4 regions of the Streptomyces hundungensis genome follow, and region 2 is predicted to be linked to each of the others. Evidence: riboswitches for the same ligand, from Rfam matches in the RefSeq annotation. Region 2 holds a riboswitch; each other region holds the start of a gene.
The links. Region 2 has a riboswitch for cobalamin ahead of DWB77_RS13285 (ribonucleoside-diphosphate reductase subunit alpha). Riboswitches for the same ligand answer to the same signal wherever they lie in the genome.
Positions count from the first base shown of each region.

Region 1 (4,249 bases), 2.4 Mb from region 2:
CCGCCGGTGGCACTCCATCCACATCCGGGGGGATCAGGACCTGATCCGTCGCTTCGTGACCGAGGCGGACGGGTCAGCATGGAGAAAGGCGCACCACCATGACCTCAGCGCAGGTCGACCAGCACGACGAGCGTCCTGCCGGCAATGAGGCCGCGGCGACCGCCCAGGCTCCGGGCGAAGGCTCGGGCGAGGGATACCAGCGGGGCCTCGGGGCCCGGCAGATCCAGATGATCGCGATCGGCGGTGCCATCGGCACCGGCCTCTTCCTCGGCGCGGGCAAGGCCATCTCCAAGGCCGGCCCCAGCCTCATCCTGGCTTACGCCATCGCGGGCCTGGTGATCTTCTTCATCATGCGGGCGCTCGGCGAGCTGCTCATGTACCGCCCGGTGTCGGGCTCCTTCTCGGAGTACGCCCGCGAGTTCGTCGGCCCGTTTTGGGGCTTCGTGACCGGCTGGACGTACTGGCTCTTCTGGGTCGTCACCGGCATCACCGAAGTCACCGCGGCCGCCCAGTACATGTCCTTCTGGACCCACGGCAGCATCCCGCAATGGGCCTACGCGCTGATCTTCACGCTCATCCTGTACGCCGTGAACCTCATCTCCGTGAAGCTCTTCGGTGAGCTGGAGTTCTGGTTCTCCATGGTCAAGGTGACCGCCATCGTCGGCATGATCCTGATCTGCGCCGGCATCCTGACCGTCGGCTTCTCGGACGCCGCGGACACCGCCACCGTCGCCAACCTCTGGAACGACGGCGGGTTCTTCCCCAAGGGCATCGGCGGCACGCTGATGACGCTCCAGATCGTCATGTTCGCCTTCCTCGCCGTCGAGCTGGTCGGTGTGACCGCGGGCGAGTCCAAGGACCCCGAGAAGACCCTGCCCAAGGCCATCAACACCGTGCCGTGGCGCATCGCCGTCTTCTACATCGGCGCCCTGATCATGATCCTCTCGGTCGTCCCGTGGCACGAGTTCCAGCCGGGCGTGAGCCCCTTCGTCGCGGCCTTCCAGAAGATGGGCCTCGGCATCGGCGCGGGCATCGTCAACTTCGTCGTGCTGACCGCCGCGCTGTCCTCCTGCAACTCGGGCATGTACTCCACCGGCCGCATGCTGCGCGACCTCGCGCTCAACGGCCAGGGCCCGAAGGTCTTCACCAAGCTGACCAAGAGCGGCACCCCGCTGGTGGGCACCACGGTCTCGGCCGCCCTCATGCTGGTCGGCGTCTGGATCAACTACGTCGCGCCGGGCAAGGCGTTCGACTACGTCGTCTCCTTCGCCACCATCTCCGGCATGTGGGCCTGGATCATGATCCTGGTCTGCCAGATCCGCTACCGCGCCAAGGCCGACCGCGGCGAACTCCCGCAGTCCACCTTCCGCGCCCCCGGCGCCCCGTGGACCAGCTGGTTCGCGCTGCTCTTCATCGGCATGGTCATCGTGATGATGGGCATCGACAAGGACTCCCGCGTCTCGCTGTACTGCGCGCCACTGTGGGCCCTGATCCTGGGCGTCTCCTACCTGGTCCTCAAGGCCAAGAACCCCGAGAACAAGGCGTTCGCGAAGCGCAGCTAGCGCGCTGACCTGCAAGTTCTCACCATGCGGGCCGTCTCGTATCGACACTCGATACGCGGCGGCCCGCATGCTTATCCTTGCCGACATGCTGACCCTCACCCAGGCCCTGTACGACCAGCTCGTCGCGCACGCCCGCGCCGACCACCCCGACGAGGCGTGCGGTGTGGTCGCCGGCCCCGCGGGCACCGGCCGCGCCGAGCGCTTCGTCCCCATGCTGAACGCGGCCCGCTCGCCCACGTTCTACGAGTTCGACTCGCAGGACCTGCTGAAGCTGTACCGCGAGATGGACGACCGCGACGAGGAGCCGGTGATCGTCTACCACTCCCACACGGCCACCGAGGCCTACCCCTCGCGCACCGACGTGACGTACGCGAACGAGCCGGGCGCGCACTACGTCCTGGTGTCGACGGCGGACACGGACGGCGCGGGGGAGTTCCAGTTCCGCTCGTACCGCATCGTGGACGGCGTGATCACGGAGGAAGACGTCCAGGTCGTCGAGGCATACTGATCATGACGTTGTGGGCGGCAGGACCCAGGAAGCCGGTGTGAATCCGGCACGGTCCCGCCACTGTGACCGGCCCCGAGGACGAGCCCCGGCGCCGGAAGCCAGGAACTGACCTGCCGCCTTCTCCCGACGACAGGGGACGTGGAAATCCCCTCGGAGGAGCTCAGCCATGCCCTGGCGCCGCGCGGCACTCGCCGCCGCCCTGCTGTTCCCGCTCGCCGCGTGCACCACCCCGGCGCAGCCCGAGGCCAAGGGCGCCCCCGCGCCCGGCTTCCCCTACACGGTCACCAACTGCGGGGTGACCACCACCTACACCGCGCCCCCCGAGCGGGTCGTCACGATGAACCAGCACGCCACGGAGGTCATGCTGGAGCTGGGCCTCGCCAAGTCCCTCGTCGGCACCGCCTACTTGGACGACAGGATCGCCCCGAAGTACGCGGCGGACTACCGCTCGGTGCCGGTCCTCGCGGACGCCTACCCCTCCTACGAGAAGCTCCTGTCGGCCAACCCCGACCATGTGTACGGCGGTTACGCCTCGGCGTTCGCCGCCAACGAGGGCCGCGCGCGCGAAACCCTCGCCAAGAGCGGCATCACCTCCCGCCTCAACGTGGAGAACTGCCCCAAGGGCGCGGCGACGACCATGGACGACGTGTACCAGGAGGTCCGCGAGGTGGGCCGCACCTTCGGCGTACCCGACCGCGCGGAGGCCTGGATACGGTCCGCCGAGGCGACCAACGCCCGCACCCGGGCGGCGCGCGAGGGCGCCGCACCGCGCCCCGTGTTCGTCTACGACAGCGGCGACAAGACCGCGTTCACGGTGGGCGGCAAGGGCATCGGCAACGACATCGTGACGCGCGCGGGCGGTCGCAACGTCTTCGCGGACGACCTCAAGGAGAAGTCCTTCGGCGACGCCAGTTGGGAGAACGTCGTCGCCCGCGCCCCCGAGACCATCCTGATCCTGGACTACGGCGGCACCGGCGTGGACGCCAAGAAGAAGCGCCTGCGCGACGACCCCGCCCTCGCCTCCGTCCCCGCCATCAAGAACAACAGCTTCGCCGTGCTGCCGCTGTCCGACATGGTGACCGGCGTCCGAGCACCGGACGCGGTGGCGAAACTCGCCTCGCAACTGCGGACGGGCCAGGGCCGGTGACCGGGACCCGGCGCCCGGGCGGGGCAGCGCCAGCGAGCGAGGCCCGGCAGCCGGGCGCGGCAGGGCCGGTGACCGGGCTCCGACGCCCGGGCGGGGCAGAGCCAGCGAGCGGGCCCCGACAGCCTGGCGCGCCAGGGCCGGTGACCGGGACCCGGCCGGGCTCCCGTCTGCGCTACCCCGCGCTGCTCGGCGGCCTCGTCCTCGTCCTGCTGGCGGCAGCCCTCGCCGGGCTCGCGCTCGGCTCGGTGCGGATCCCCGCCGGCCAGGTGCTGGACATCGTCACCGGCGCCGCCGAACCCGGCCCGTACCGGGCCATCGTGCTCGACGTACGGCTGCCCCGCGTCGTGCTCGGCGCCGTCACCGGGGCCGGGCTCGCCGTCATCGGCACCGTCCTCCAGGCCCTCGTGCGCAACCCGCTGGCCGACCCCTTCCTGCTCGGCGTCTCCAGCGGAGCCTCCGCGGGAGCCGTCGCCGTCATCGTCCTCGGGGTCGGCGCGGGGGCGGCCACCACCGTCGCCCTGCCCGCCGCCGCCTTCGCGGGAGCGCTCACCGCGCTGGTCCTCGTGTACGCCCTGGCCCGGCGCGCCGGGTCCCTGACGGGCGGCCGCCTGGTCCTCGCCGGAGTCGCCGTCTCCTACGTCCTGTCCGCGCTCACCAGCCTGATCCTGGTCACCTCCGCCCGCGCCGAACACGTACAGGAAGTCCTGCACTGGACGCTCGGCGGCCTCGGTGGCGCCCGCTGGGACATGCTCGCCCTGCCCGCCGCCGCCCTCACCCTCGGCACCCTCGTCCTGATCACCCTGGCCCGCCCGCTGGACCTGCTGCTCGTCGGCGAGGAGGGCGCCACCGTGCTCGGCCTGGACACCGGCCGCTTCCGCGCCGCCGTCTTCGTCCTCGCCTCCCTGCTCACCGGCGTCCTCGTCGCCTACAGCGGGGCGATCGGCTTCGTCGGCCTGATGGTGCCGCACGCCGCCCGCATGGTGGTCGGCGCCGCCCACCGCACCCTGCTGCCCGTCGCGGCGCTCGGCGGCG
Region 1 is NZ_CP032698.1:5,354,497-5,358,745, forward strand. Features, by position in the region: gene DWB77_RS23725 (amino acid permease) at 99-1,562, shown strand; gene DWB77_RS23730 (Mov34/MPN/PAD-1 family protein) at 1,648-2,070, shown strand; cobalamin riboswitch at 2,073-2,198, shown strand; gene DWB77_RS23735 (ABC transporter substrate-binding protein) at 2,237-3,217, shown strand; gene DWB77_RS23740 (FecCD family ABC transporter permease) at 3,358-4,249, shown strand, end outside.
Region 1: it holds a riboswitch for cobalamin, as region 2 does, so the genes downstream of both, DWB77_RS23735 (ABC transporter substrate-binding protein) here and DWB77_RS13285 (ribonucleoside-diphosphate reductase subunit alpha) in region 2, are expected to answer to the same signal.

Region 2 (4,249 bases):
CGTGGGCGGCGAGTCCAGCAACTGGTTCGTGAAGGACCTGCCGCTGCTCATCGCGTTCGCCGTGCTCGCGGCGTACACCTACTCCTCGGGCCTGCGCGCGCCCGCGCTGATCGCGTTCGTGAAGGACGGTCTGATCTATCTCGTCATCGCGGTGGCGATCATCTACATCCCGATCAAGCTGGGCGGCTTCGACGCCATCTTCAGCGCCGCGCAGCACAAGTTCGCGGGGCCGCCCGGGGGCAAGCCGACCGGGGCGCTCGTGCCCGGCGAGAAGAGCCAGTGGACGTACGCCACGCTCGCGCTCGGCTCGGCGCTGGCGCTCTTCATGTACCCGCACTCGATCACCGCGACGCTCTCCTCGCGCAGCCGCAACGTGATCCGCCGCAACACCACGATCCTGCCGCTGTACTCGCTGATGCTGGGCCTGCTGGCGCTGCTCGGCTTCATGGCGATCGCGGCGGGCGTCAAGGTCAAGAACGGCCAGCTGGCCATTCCGCAGCTCTTCGAGGACATGTTCCCGGACTGGTTCGCGGGCGTCGCCTTCGCGGCCATCGGCATCGGCGCGCTCGTCCCGGCGGCCATCATGTCCATCGCGGCGGCGAACCTCTTCACCCGCAACATCTACAAGGACTTCATCAAGCGGGACGCGACCCCCTCCCAGGAGGCCAAGGTCTCCAAGCTGGTCTCGCTGGTGGTGAAGGTCGGCGCGCTGGTCTTCGTCCTGACCATGGACAAGACGGTCGCCATCAACTTCCAGCTCCTGGGCGGCATCTGGATCCTTCAGACCTTCCCGGCCCTGGTCGGCGGCCTGTTCACCCGCTGGTTCCACCGCTGGGCGCTGCTCGCGGGCTGGGCGGTCGGCATGGTCTACGGCACGCTCGCCGCGTACGGGGTGGCCTCGCCCACCCAGAAGCACTTCGGCGGCTCCTCCAAGGAGATCCCCGGCATCGGCGAGATCGGCTACATCGGCCTGACGGCGTTCGTCCTGAACATCCTGGTGACGGTGGTCCTCACCGTCGTCCTGCGCGCCGTCAAGGCCCCCGACGGCATCGACGAGACCTCGCCGGAGGACTACACGGCCGACGCGGGCGACCCGGGCGTCACCACCGAGCTGCCGCCGGCGACGGCGGGGGCGGCGCACTGAGTTCGGCTGTCGGCACGGAGAGGGCCGCCGCATCCCAGGAGGATGCGGCGGCCCTTTCGTGTGCACCGATCAGCGCACCCAGTCCTTGAGCTGCTCGGTCTGGAGCGTGATGCCGACGGGGTCGGGGAGTTCGACGTCCCGGCCGAAGGGAAGGGTGCGTACCAACGCGTACCGGTGGCCTTCGGGCTCGCTGTAGACCGAGACCTCGCACTTGGCCCGGTCGATCAACAGGTACACCGGGATGCCGGTCTCCGCGTAGGCGCGTGGCTTCTCGACGTGGTCCCGCCGGTGGGTGTCGGAGTCCCACGAGGTCACCTCGACCACCATGAGGATCGGTTCCGGGTCCACCCAGTCGCCCTGGCCGACGAAGGCGTCGGATGGCGCGAGCGCTGCGTCCGGGATCGCCCGCCCCGCCCGATTCTGCTGAGCCTTGATCCCCTGCCCGGGGTGCAACCAGAGTTCCGGCCGATGCTGTAGGCAGATGCGCGTGAGCCACTGGGTGATGCGCCCGTGATCGCCGTCCGGCATGGCCTTGCTCCTGATGACCCCGTAGATGAATTCGAGCCGCGTCCCCTCCCTCTCACGCGCCGCTATGCGCGCGACGGCCTCGAAATCCTCCGTCAGCATGTGGGGCCGGTCTGTAGTCGCGGTCATCGCGGCTCGCCTCCTTCAGCGCTCTGCCACCGACGATAGCGGAGCTCTAGGACAGCCGGGGGCGAAACGACCGGTGACACAACATGTGGGGGGTGCGGTCCGCGGCGCCCCCCACATGTATGCTCATGCTCGCTGTCGCCGCAGGGGAATCCGGTGTGAATCCGGAACTGTCCCGCAACGGTATGACCTGTATGGATACGTACGGGTCGAGTCCGAGCACCTGCCGACGGCGTACCCGGTTCGACCGAGCCGGGTGCCAGACGTCCGGGCCTCGCGGTTGGGCCGGTGGACGACGCGCCGAGGGCTGCCCCGAGGCGCGCCGACGCCTCCCCCGCAGCGCCCCGTGCCGAGCGAGGGAGTGCCCCCACCGTGACCATCGCCCCAGCGGATCCCGCTTCAGCGATCACCGACGAGCTCGCGGATGCCCCGGGCACCGCGCTGCTGCGGACCCTGACGGAGCTCACCGCGGACCTCGCGGACACCGACCCCGGCCGGGTCGCCGCGGCCGCGCTGCGGGGCCGCAACTCCCGCTCCGACGCCGCCGAGTTGCGCGAACTGGCCACCGAGGCGGCAGCGGGGCTCATCTCGGAGGACCCGGCGTATTCCCGCCTCGCCGCCAGGCTCCTGACGCTCACCGCCGCCGAGGAGGCCGCCTCGCAGGGCGCGGTGTCGTTCTCCGCCTCCGTCGCGGTCGGCCACCGCGAGGGGCTGATCGCCGACCGCACGGCCGACTTCGTCGATGCCCACGCCGCCCGCCTCGACACCCTGGTGGACGCGGCCCTCGCCGACGGCGCCGACGACCGCTTCGGCTACTTCGGCCTGCGCACCCTCTACTCCCGCTATCTGCTGCGCCACCCGATCACCCGCAAGGTCATCGAGACCCCCCAGCACTTCATGCTGCGCGTGGCGTCCGGCCTCGCCGAGGACGATTCGGTCACCGCCGTGGACGAAGTGGCGTCCCTGTACGGCCTGATGAGCCGCCTGGACTATCTGCCGTCCTCCCCCACGCTCTTCAACTCCGGCACCCGCCACCCCCAGATGTCGTCGTGCTATCTGCTCGACTCTCCGCTGGACGAGCTCGACTCGATCTACGACCGCTACCACCAGGTGGCCCGGCTCTCCAAGCACGCGGGCGGCATCGGCCTCTCGTACTCCCGTATCCGCGGCCGCGGTTCGCTGATCCGGGGCACCAACGGCCACTCCAACGGCATCGTCCCGTTCCTGAAGACGCTGGACGCCTCGGTGGCCGCGGTCAACCAGGGCGGCCGGCGCAAGGGTGCGGCCGCGGTGTACCTGGAGACCTGGCACTCCGACATCGAGGAGTTCCTGGAGCTGCGCGACAACACCGGCGAGGACCAGCGGCGTACGCACAACCTGAACCTCGCGCACTGGATCCCCGACGAGTTCATGCGCCGGGTCGACGCCGACGCCTCGTGGTCGCTGTTCTCCCCGGCCGACGTGCCCGAGCTCGTGGACCTGTGGGGCGAGGAGTTCGACGCCGCCTACCGCAGGGCCGAGGCCGCGGGGCTCGCCCTCAAGACCATGCCCGCCCGGGACCTGTACGGCCGCATGATGCGCACCCTGGCGCAGACCGGCAACGGCTGGATGACGTTCAAGGACGCCTCCAACCGCACCGCCAACCAGACGGCGGAGCCCGGCCACACGGTCCACTCCTCCAACCTGTGCACCGAGATCCTGGAGGTGACCGACGACGGGGAGACGGCCGTGTGCAACCTCGGCTCGGTCAACCTCGGCGCGTTCGTCGACACCGCCTCCCACGACATCGACTGGGAGCGGCTCGACGAGACCGTCCGCACCGCGGTGACCTTCCTCGACCGGGTCGTCGACATCAACTTCTACCCGACCGAGCAGGCCGGCCGCTCCAACGCCCGGTGGCGCCCGGTGGGCCTGGGCGCGATGGGCCTCCAGGACGTCTTCTTCAAGCTGCGGCTGCCCTTCGACTCCCCCGAGGCGAAGGCCCTGTCCACGAAGCTCGCCGAGCGGATCATGCTGACCGCGTACGAGGCCTCCGCCGACCTCGCCGAGCGGTCGGGTCCCCTGCCCGCCTGGGACAAGACCCGCACCGCGCGCGGGGTGCTGCACCCCGACCACTACGACGTCGAGCTGCACTGGCCGGAGCGCTGGGCGGCCCTGCGGGCACGTATCGCGGAGGTCGGGATGCGCAACTCGCTGCTCCTCGCGATCGCGCCGACCGCCACCATCGCCTCCATCGCGGGCGTGTACGAGTGCATCGAGCCGCAGGTCTCCAACCTCTTCAAGCGCGAGACCCTGAGCGGTGAATTCCTCCAGGTGAACGGCTACTTGGTGGAGGACCTCAAGCGCCTGGGCGTATGGGACGCGCAGTCCCGCGAGGCGCTGCGCGAGGCCAGCGGCTCGGTGCAGGGCTTCAACTGGATCCCGGCCGAGGTGCGCGCCCTGTACCGCACGGCG
Region 2 is NZ_CP032698.1:2,994,245-2,998,493, forward strand. Features, by position in the region: gene mctP (monocarboxylate uptake permease MctP) at 1-1,144, shown strand, start outside; gene DWB77_RS13280 (Uma2 family endonuclease) at 1,214-1,798, opposite strand; cobalamin riboswitch at 1,877-2,039, shown strand; gene DWB77_RS13285 (ribonucleoside-diphosphate reductase subunit alpha) at 2,168-4,249, shown strand, end outside.

Region 3 (4,249 bases), 1.5 Mb from region 2:
TCGGCTGGAACCAGCCCGGCATCGAGTGCAGCGGCACGAACGCGCTGGACAGCAGCGGCAGCAGCACCAGCGGCATCGCGTTGTTGCTGGCGGCCTCGACGTTGGGGCTGATGAGGCCCATGCCGACGGCGATCCAGGTGAGCGAGAGGGAGAAGAGCACCAGCAGTCCGAAGGCCGCGAACCACTCCAGGACGGTGGCGTCGGTGGAGCGGAAGCCGATGGCCACCCCGATGGCGCCGACGACGACCACACTGAGGATCGACTGGAGGACGCTGCCGATGACATGGCCGACGATCACCGACCCGCGGTGGATCGCCATGGTGCGGAAGCGGGCGATGATGCCCTCGGTCATGTCGTTGGAGACGGAGATCGCGGTGCCGACGACCGTGCTGCCGACGGTCATGAGCAGCAGCCCGGGGACGATGTAGGCGATGTACTTGGCGCGGTCCGGGCCGCCGCCCGCGATGCCCATGCTCATGGTGTCGCCGAAGATGTAGACGAAGAGCAGCAGCAGCATGATCGGCGTGAGCAGCAGGTTCAGGGTGAGCGAGGGGTAGCGCCGGGCGTGCAGCAGGTTGCGGCGCAGCATGGTCGAGGTGTCGCGGACGGCGAGGGACAGCGAGCTCATCGGACGTTCTCCTTCAGCGCGGTGGCGGCCGTGGTGACCGTGGCGGGGGTGGTGGGGGCGGCAGGGCTGGTGGGGCTGGTGAGGGCGAAGAAGACGTCGTCGAGGTCCGGGGTGTGCACGGTCAGCTCGTCGGCCTCGATGGAGGCGGCGTCCAGCCAGTCGAGGATGGCGCGCAGTTCGCGCTGGCTTCCGCCGCTCGGGATCTGGAGCGACAGCGACTCGTCGTCGCGGGTCGCCTCGCGCAGGGCGACCGCCGCGCTCTCGTACGCCCGCGGCTCGTCGAAGCGGAGCCGGACGTGGCCGCCGGGGACGAGCCGCTTGAGCTCGCTCGCGGTGCCCTGGGCGACGAGCTTGCCGCCGTTCAACACCGCGATGCTGTCGGCGAGTTGATCGGCTTCGTCGAGGTACTGGGTGGTGAGCAGCACGGTCACGCCGCCCGAGACCAGGCCCCGGATGATGTTCCACATGGTGTGCCGGCTGCGCGGGTCGAGGCCGGTGGTCGGCTCGTCGAGGAAGATGATCCGGGGGTCGCCGACCAGCGTCATGGCGATGTCGAGACGCCGCTTCATGCCGCCGGAGTAGGTGGAGGCGGGCTTCTTCGCGGCGTCGGTCAGGTCGAAGCGTTCCAGGAGCTCGGCGGCGACCCGGCGGCCCTCGCGGCGCGACAGGTGGTGCAGATCGGCCATGAGCAGCATGTTCTCCTCGCCGGTGATCAGACCGTCGACGGCGGAGAACTGTCCGGTGACCCCGATGGCGGCCCGTACCGCCTGGGCGTCGGTGGCGAGGTCGTGGCCGCCGACCCGCAGCTCGCCGGCGTCGGCGGAGATCAGGGTGGAGAGGATCTGCACGGCGGTGGTCTTGCCGGCGCCGTTCGGCCCGAGCAGCGCGAAGATGCTGCCCGCCGGGACGTGCAGGTCGATGCCGTCCAGGACCGTCTTGTCCCCGAAGGACTTGCGAAGCCCGGTGGCCTCGATCGCGAGTTGGTTCGTCGATGTCTTCATGCCGCAGAGCGTGCGGGTGGACGCATTCACGGCGGTTTCAGCGGGGTTTCAGTGGGCGGGGGTGGTTGTTCCACCGCGGCCCGGTGGGGCTTGTTCGCGCGGTTCCCCGCGCCCCTGGGGGGGTGGAGGTACCCGGTTGGGGGTGGGGCGCCCGGGGTTGCCGGGGGCCCTGTTGGGTGGCTGTGCCGCGTCAGGGGCGCGGGGAACTGCGCGGCCAGGCACGCACGGTCTGCGGACGGCGTGCGGTCGCGTCAGGCGGTTGTTCCACCGCGGCCCGGTGGGGCTTGTTCGCGCGGTTCCCCGCGCCCCTGGGGGGGGTGGAGGTACCCGGTTGGGGGTGGGGCGCCCGGGGTTGCCGGGGGCCCTGTTGGGTGGCTGTGCCGCGTCAGGGGCGCGGGGAACTGCGCGGCCAGGCACGCACGGTCTGCGGACGGCGTGCGGTCGCCTCGGGTGGTTGTTCCACCGCGGCCCGGTGGGGCTTGTTCGCGCGGTTCCCCGCGCCCCTGGGGAGGCGCGGCGGGTCCGGGCCAGCGGCGGGGGGCGGCCGTCGGCCGGTGGTGGGCGGCCCGGGTGGGTCAGTGGCAGGGGAAACCGAGGAGGTGGCGGCCGTCGTGCAGCCACTCGTGCACGGTGGAGCCGGACAGGAGCGAGGTGGCGCCCTGCTCGGCGCCGACGAAGTAGATCAGGACCAGCATCAGGATGCCGAAGAAGACCGCCCAGGGGGCGATCGCGCCGATCGGCAGCTTGGCGAGTACGGCGGTGGGCGTGCTGGTCGGCTGGGCGACGGACTGCGCCATGGCAGGACCTCCCGGGGGAACTCGCGTCCCATTTGGTGGTGCACACGACGACGGCTACGGGTCTGACTTGCCCGGCGCCCCCCGTCCCCCCGGCGCTCCCGGAGGCGGTGGATCGTGCTGGGCATACAGTGGCGCGACCGTGCCGGAGTCCCACCGGCTTCCGTTCTGCCGTCGTCATCAACGACGAGAAGGTAGCGCGAAGTACGGATCCGGCCAAGGGCGCACGGAGGGGGCGCGAGCGCGCGTCCGCTGACGGGCAGCCGCCAACTACCTTGTCGGCATGGCTAATTGGGGGTGGCTCATTGAGGGTGGCCCATTGGGGAGCGTCATGACATTCCGCTTGGTGTTGGTCTCGCCCGCCTTCAGCCGCTCGCTGCGTGAGGCGCGGTTCGACGACGGCGCGCCGCTGGAGCCCGCCGGGCTCGCCGCGGCCCGGGCGGCGGCGCCGGGGCTGCACGCCGCCGACCGGTACCTGGCCTCCCCGACGGCGCGCTGCCGCGAGACCGCGACCGCGCTCGGCGTGGCCGCGCACGACACCGCCGAGCTGGCCGCGCTGGACGTGGGCCGCTGGCGCGGCCGGACCCTGGCCGAGGTGGGCGCGGCCGAGCCGGAGGCGGTCGGCGCCTGGCTCACCGACCCGGCGGCCGCACCGCACGGCGGCGAACCCGTACGGGCGCTGTGCGCGAGGGCGACCGCGTGGCTGGCGGCTGCCACGGAGGACGCCGGCCGCACCCTCGCGGTCGTGGAGCCCGAGATCGTACGGGCCCTGGTGCTGCGGGCGCTGGACGCGCCGGAGTCGGCGTTCTGGCGCATCGACGTACCCCCACTGACAGCGACCGAACTGACCGGCCGCTCCGGCCGCTGGAACCTTCGCGCGGGGCGGCCGTTGACCCCGTAGGAAGAGGGGAGTTGGGGGGGCAGGGACCTCGCCGTGGAACCGGGCTCGGGCGGCCTGTCACTGTGAGGGCGTGACGGAAATCGAGACGGACGACGGACCCGCGGTGGGAGCCCGCCGTACACGCGGGAACCTGTACGCGTACCGGGTACGGGGTCGCGTACGCAGCGCGGTGGTCCTGTGGGCAGGCGGCCGGGGTGACGAACCCGACCGGGTGTGCACCGCGCCGGACGACGGCCCCGGGCAGGTGCCGGTGTTCGTGACGGTGCGGCAGGCGCGGATGTACGCGCGCCGACGAGGATGGAAGCCGGCCACGCCTGAGGCCGGCACGCTGGAGCTGCGCCGGATCGAGCACTGGCTGGAGGACCCCCGCCGCCGAAAGGCCCCGCCGGGCCCGGTCCTGGACGCGTGGAACTTCTTCGAGGACCTCGCCCGAGGCCTCGAAGCGACCACTGCGCTGCCCCGCCAGGGACCGGTACACGGGAACGCCTACGAGAAGCTGTTCGCGGGCGAGTGCGCCGCGTGGACTCCCGACGAACAACACGCGGTACGGGAGCTCCTCACGGCCGGCGTGGAACTGTGGAACTCGTGCCCGGTAGCCGCCAACCCTCGCTCCGTACGCGCGCGCGGCCGGTGACCCGGGCCGCTCGCACCCGAACCACCCCGCCTCAACTCCCCAAAGGACGCGCGAAAGGCTCCGTCGCGGCCGGAAAGATTCGCGGCAAAACCACCGCCCCGCCCGCGAACTCGGAATTCAAAATAAGAACGCCCGCGATGCGTCCGCGCTTTTCCCGCCGTTGCTACGGGTAGCGGAATCGGTACGCATCTCCACCAAACGACCCGGCGGGACGCCCCGTGAGAGGATCGCGGACGTGAAACTGATCGAGAACACCGAGGCACGGCGGGTGGAGGCGCTCAGTGTCCTTGA
Region 3 is NZ_CP032698.1:4,533,408-4,537,656, forward strand. Features, by position in the region: gene DWB77_RS20200 (ABC transporter permease) at 1-628, opposite strand, end outside; gene DWB77_RS20205 (ABC transporter ATP-binding protein) at 625-1,629, opposite strand; gene DWB77_RS20210 (CbtB domain-containing protein) at 2,205-2,426, opposite strand; cobalamin riboswitch at 2,463-2,633, opposite strand; gene DWB77_RS20215 (histidine phosphatase family protein) at 2,755-3,324, shown strand; gene DWB77_RS38960 (hypothetical protein) at 3,395-3,958, shown strand; gene DWB77_RS20225 (Eco57I restriction-modification methylase domain-containing protein) at 4,194-4,249, shown strand, end outside.
Region 3: it holds a riboswitch for cobalamin, as region 2 does, so the genes downstream of both, DWB77_RS20210 (CbtB domain-containing protein) here and DWB77_RS13285 (ribonucleoside-diphosphate reductase subunit alpha) in region 2, are expected to answer to the same signal.

Region 4 (4,249 bases), 3.6 Mb from region 2:
GCGGGATGAAGGGCAACCCGGCGGGCGGGCCCTGCTCGATCAGGCGCAACAGGGCGTCGGTGTCGGCGTGTTCCTCGATCAGGTCGCCGAGCCGGTCGAGCTGTTCCTCGCGCAACACCCCGAACGAGGTGTCGGGCGCGGGCACGAACCGGCGGCCCGCGTCGCGCGCGACCCGTTCGAGGAAGCGCCGTCTGAACCCGTCGCTCTCCAGGGAGCCGTGCCAGTGGGTGCCCCAGACGGAGCCGACCCGGCATCCGTCCAAGAAGGCCTCGCCGCCCAGGACTTGGGCCACCCCGTGATGGATCTCGTACCCCTCGACGCGTTCGCCCAGGGCCTCGCCGACGGGCCGCGCCAGGGTCTTGTCGGCCGCGAACCGCACGCGTACGGGCAGCAGCCGAAGGCCGGCGACCGAGCCCGCCTTCGACTCGACGTCGTCCTCGATGTGCTCGCCGAGGAGCTGGAAGCCGCCGCAGATGCCGAGGACCGGGCGGCCCGCGGCCGCCCGGCGGGCAATTTCGGCCGCGAGGCCCCGTTCGCGCAGCCACTCCAGGGCGCGGACCGTGCCGCGGGTTCCGGGCACCACCACCAGGTCGGCGTCGAGGAGTTCCTCGGGCCGGTCCACGAACCGCACGACCACGCCGGGCTCGGCCGCGAGCGCGTCCACATCGGTGAAGTTGGACATCAGCGGCACCGCGCAGACCGCGACCCGCAGCACGTCCTCGCCGACCGGCGGCGCCACCACCGACTCCCGCACGGCCCCGCGCATCGAGACCCTGAGGCCGTCCTCCTCGTCGATGCCGAGGCCATGGGCGTACGGCAGGATCCCGTAGGTGTGCCGTCCGGTGAGGCCGCGCAGCATCTCGATGCCGGGCTCCAGAAGCGTCACGTCGCCCCGGAACTTGTTGACGACGTACCCCGCGACCAGCGCCTGGTCCTCGGGGCTCAGCAGCGCCGTCGTCCCGAAGAACGAGGCGAACACCCCGCCCCGGTCGATGTCGCCGACCACGACCACGGGCAGCCGCGCGGCCCGCGCGATGCCCATGTTGACGATGTCGGTACGCCGCAGATTGATCTCGGCCGGGCTGCCCGCCCCCTCGCAGATCACCGCGTCATAGGTGCCCCGCAGCTCCGCAAGGCACTCCAGGACGGTGCCGAGCAGCGCCTGCTGGCGTCCCCCGTGGTAGCCGCGGGCGCTCAGCTCGCCGACCGGCTTCCCCATCAGGACGACCTGACTGGAACGGTCGCTGCCCGGCTTGAGCAGCACCGGGTTCATCAGCGCGGTCGGCTCCACGCGCGCCGCCTGTGCCTGCATCGCCTGGGCCCGGCCGATCTCCGCGCCCTCGCGCGTCACGAACGAGTTGAGCGACATGTTCTGCCCCTTGAAGGGCGCGACCTTGACGCCCCGGCGCACCAGCCAGCGGCAGATCCCGGCCGTGACGACGCTCTTGCCCGCGTCGGAGGTCGTGCCCGCGATCAGCAGCCCGCCACCCATGTACGTCCCTTTCTCACAGCGGCCCCCGCAACCACGGCGCAGGCCAGCGTCAGCAGGCCCACCGTGCGCGAGAGCCGTACCGCACGTTCGATGTCGGCGACCTCGACGGGCCGCCCCGACGCGTTCAGGACCGGCCGGTGCTCGACGCGTCCCGCGTACGAGAGCGTGCCGCCGAGCCGTACGCCGAGCGCGCCCGCGAACGCGGCTTCCACGGGGCCCGCGTTGGGGCTGGGGTGCCGGTCGGCGTCGGCGCGCCAGGCGCGGAACGCGCCCCGGGTGTCGGGGCCCGCGAGCGCCGCGAGACCCGCGGTGACGCGTGCGCCGGGCCAGCCCGCCACGTCGTCGAGCCGCGCCGAGGCCCAGCCGTAGCGGCGGTACCGGGGCGACTTGTGCCCGACCATCGCGTCCAGGGTGTTGACCGCGCGGAAGCCCACGAGCCCGGGCACGCCCGCTAGCGCACCCCACACCAGGGCGCCGACGACGGCGTCGGAGGTGTTCTCGGCGACCGACTCGACGACCGCGCGCGCGATGCCATCGGCGTCCAGGGACCGCGGGTCGCGCCCGCACAGATGCGGGAGCCGCTCGCGGGCCACCTCCACGTCGCCCGCGGCAAGCGCGCCGCCGATGGCCCGCGCCTCACGGACGAGCGAGGTGCCGCCGACCACCGTCCAGGTGGCGGCCGCGGTCAGTGCGAAGGAGGCTGCGGGGCGGCCGCGTACGGCACGGGAGACCAGGGCCGCGGCGCCGGCGGCGCCACCCGCGCACACCAGGGTGTGCAGGGCGCCCCGGCCGCGGTGGTCGCGCCACAGGAGACGTTCGACGGCACCGGCCGCCCGGCCGAACGCGGCGACCGGATGGCCGCGGCGCGGATCGCCGAGCAGGAGGTCGGCGACGAGTCCGGCGGCGGCGCCGTAGGCGAAGGTGCGATCGGCCCGCATCCTCAGCGCGCCAGGGCGGGGCGGGAAGGACCGGCAGGGCTGGGCAGGCAGGCACACATGGCGGTATGTCCTCACTCAGGGTGTCCGCGCCCTGGTTCGACGTGACCGGCGGTGAGAGTTCCTGGCTCACGGGGATCTCTCCCCGGTGACAGTGGCGGGACCGCGCCGGATTCGCACCGGCTTCCTCTTCTGCCGCCGTAGCTGGCCGGTGCAGTCCACCACGCGCCGAGAACACCCGTCAACTTGCCGTTGACCTGCGGCGCGAGAGAGCGTGCGGCCGGGCATGCGACCGCCCTCCGGCGCGGGCCGGAGGGCGGTTCGGATGGTGCCCGTGGGTCAGGCGACGATCAGGAAGATCCCGTACGCGACGGCCGCCGCGCAGAGCGCGAAGCAGGCGTACGCACCCGTGCGGGCCACGGCCGTGCTTCCGGGGTTGCCGGTGCCGGAGGCCGCGGCCTCCCGCTTGGTGAGGCCCACGATGCCGAGGGTGAACAGGCCCACCAGGCCGACGGTCACCGCGAGGCTGACGCCGAACACGGAGCCGAGGGCTGCCCAGTCGATGTGCATGAGGATTCCTTAGCTGTGCCGGAGGACCGGGGTCAGACCGTCGCCGGGGTGGGCGGGTCGGCGGGGGCCACCGGGGCAGGGGCCGGGATGGTGGCTGTGAGGCCGGCGGTCGCGGCGGCCAGCGTCGGCGGCGGGGTGACCGCGGCGATCGCGGTGGTGATGACCCCGGCGGGCTCGGCCTGCGGGACCTCGCCGATCTCGTCCGCGGTGACGTTGTGGTGGTCGACCGGCTGGCGGCGCGACAGCTTCCAGATGGTGCCCGAGCCGGCGATCAGAAGGACGGCGACGGCGGCGATGCCCCAGGGGCCCTGCTGGGTGAGGAACTCCGCGCCCGCGCCGACGAGTGCGGCGGCCGGCAGCGTCAGGATCCAGGCGACGGCCATCCGGGACGCGGTGGACCAGCGGACCACCCCGCCCTTGCGGCCGACTCCGGCGCCCATGACCGAACCCGAGCAGACCTGGGTGGTGGAGAGCGAGAAGCCGATGTGCGAGGAGGCCAGGATGACGGTGGCGGCGGCGGTCTGAGCGGCGAAGCCCTGCGGCGGGCGGAGCTCGGTCAGGCCCTTGCCCATGGTGCGGATGATGCGCCAGCCGCCGAGGTAGGTGCCCATCGCGATGGCCAGGCCGGCCGAGACGATGACCCACAGCGGGGGGTTGGCACCGGGGTGCAGCACCCCGCCGGTGACCAGGGCGAGGGTGATGATGCCCATCGTCTTCTGGGCGTCGTTGGTGCCGTGCGCCAGCGAGACGAGGCCGGCCGAGGCGATCTGCCCGGCCCGGTAGCCCTTGGCGGTGGCCTTCTCGTCGGTGTTCCGGTTGATCCGGTACGTGAGCTTGGTGGCCAGCATCGCGGCGATGCCCGCGACGACCGGTGCGGCGACGGCGGGCAGCAGCACCTTGGTGACGACGGTGGAGCCGTTGACCGAGGACCAGCCCGCCGACATCACGGCGGCGCCGATGAGGCCGCCGAACAGGGCGTGCGAGGAGCTGGAGGGCAGTCCGAGCAGCCAGGTCAACAGGTTCCAGAGGATGGCACCGACCAGGGCCGCGAAGATGACCTCGGTGCGGATGCCCTTCTCGTCGATGATCCCGCCGGAGATCGTCTTGGCGACCTCCACCGACAGGAACGCGCCGAGCAGGTTGAGTGCGGCGGACATGGCGACCGCCGTCTTGGGCTTCAGGGCGCCGGTCGAGATGGTCGTGGCCATCGCGTTGGCGGTGTCGTGGAAACCGTTCGTGAAATCGAACACTA
Region 4 is NZ_CP032698.1:6,561,448-6,565,696, forward strand. Features, by position in the region: gene DWB77_RS29060 (cobyric acid synthase) at 1-1,492, opposite strand, end outside; gene DWB77_RS29065 (cobalamin biosynthesis protein) at 1,474-2,430, opposite strand; cobalamin riboswitch at 2,527-2,665, opposite strand; gene DWB77_RS29070 (hypothetical protein) at 2,767-2,997, opposite strand; gene DWB77_RS29075 (inorganic phosphate transporter) at 3,030-4,249, opposite strand, start outside.
Region 4: it holds a riboswitch for cobalamin, as region 2 does, so the genes downstream of both, DWB77_RS29065 (cobalamin biosynthesis protein) here and DWB77_RS13285 (ribonucleoside-diphosphate reductase subunit alpha) in region 2, are expected to answer to the same signal.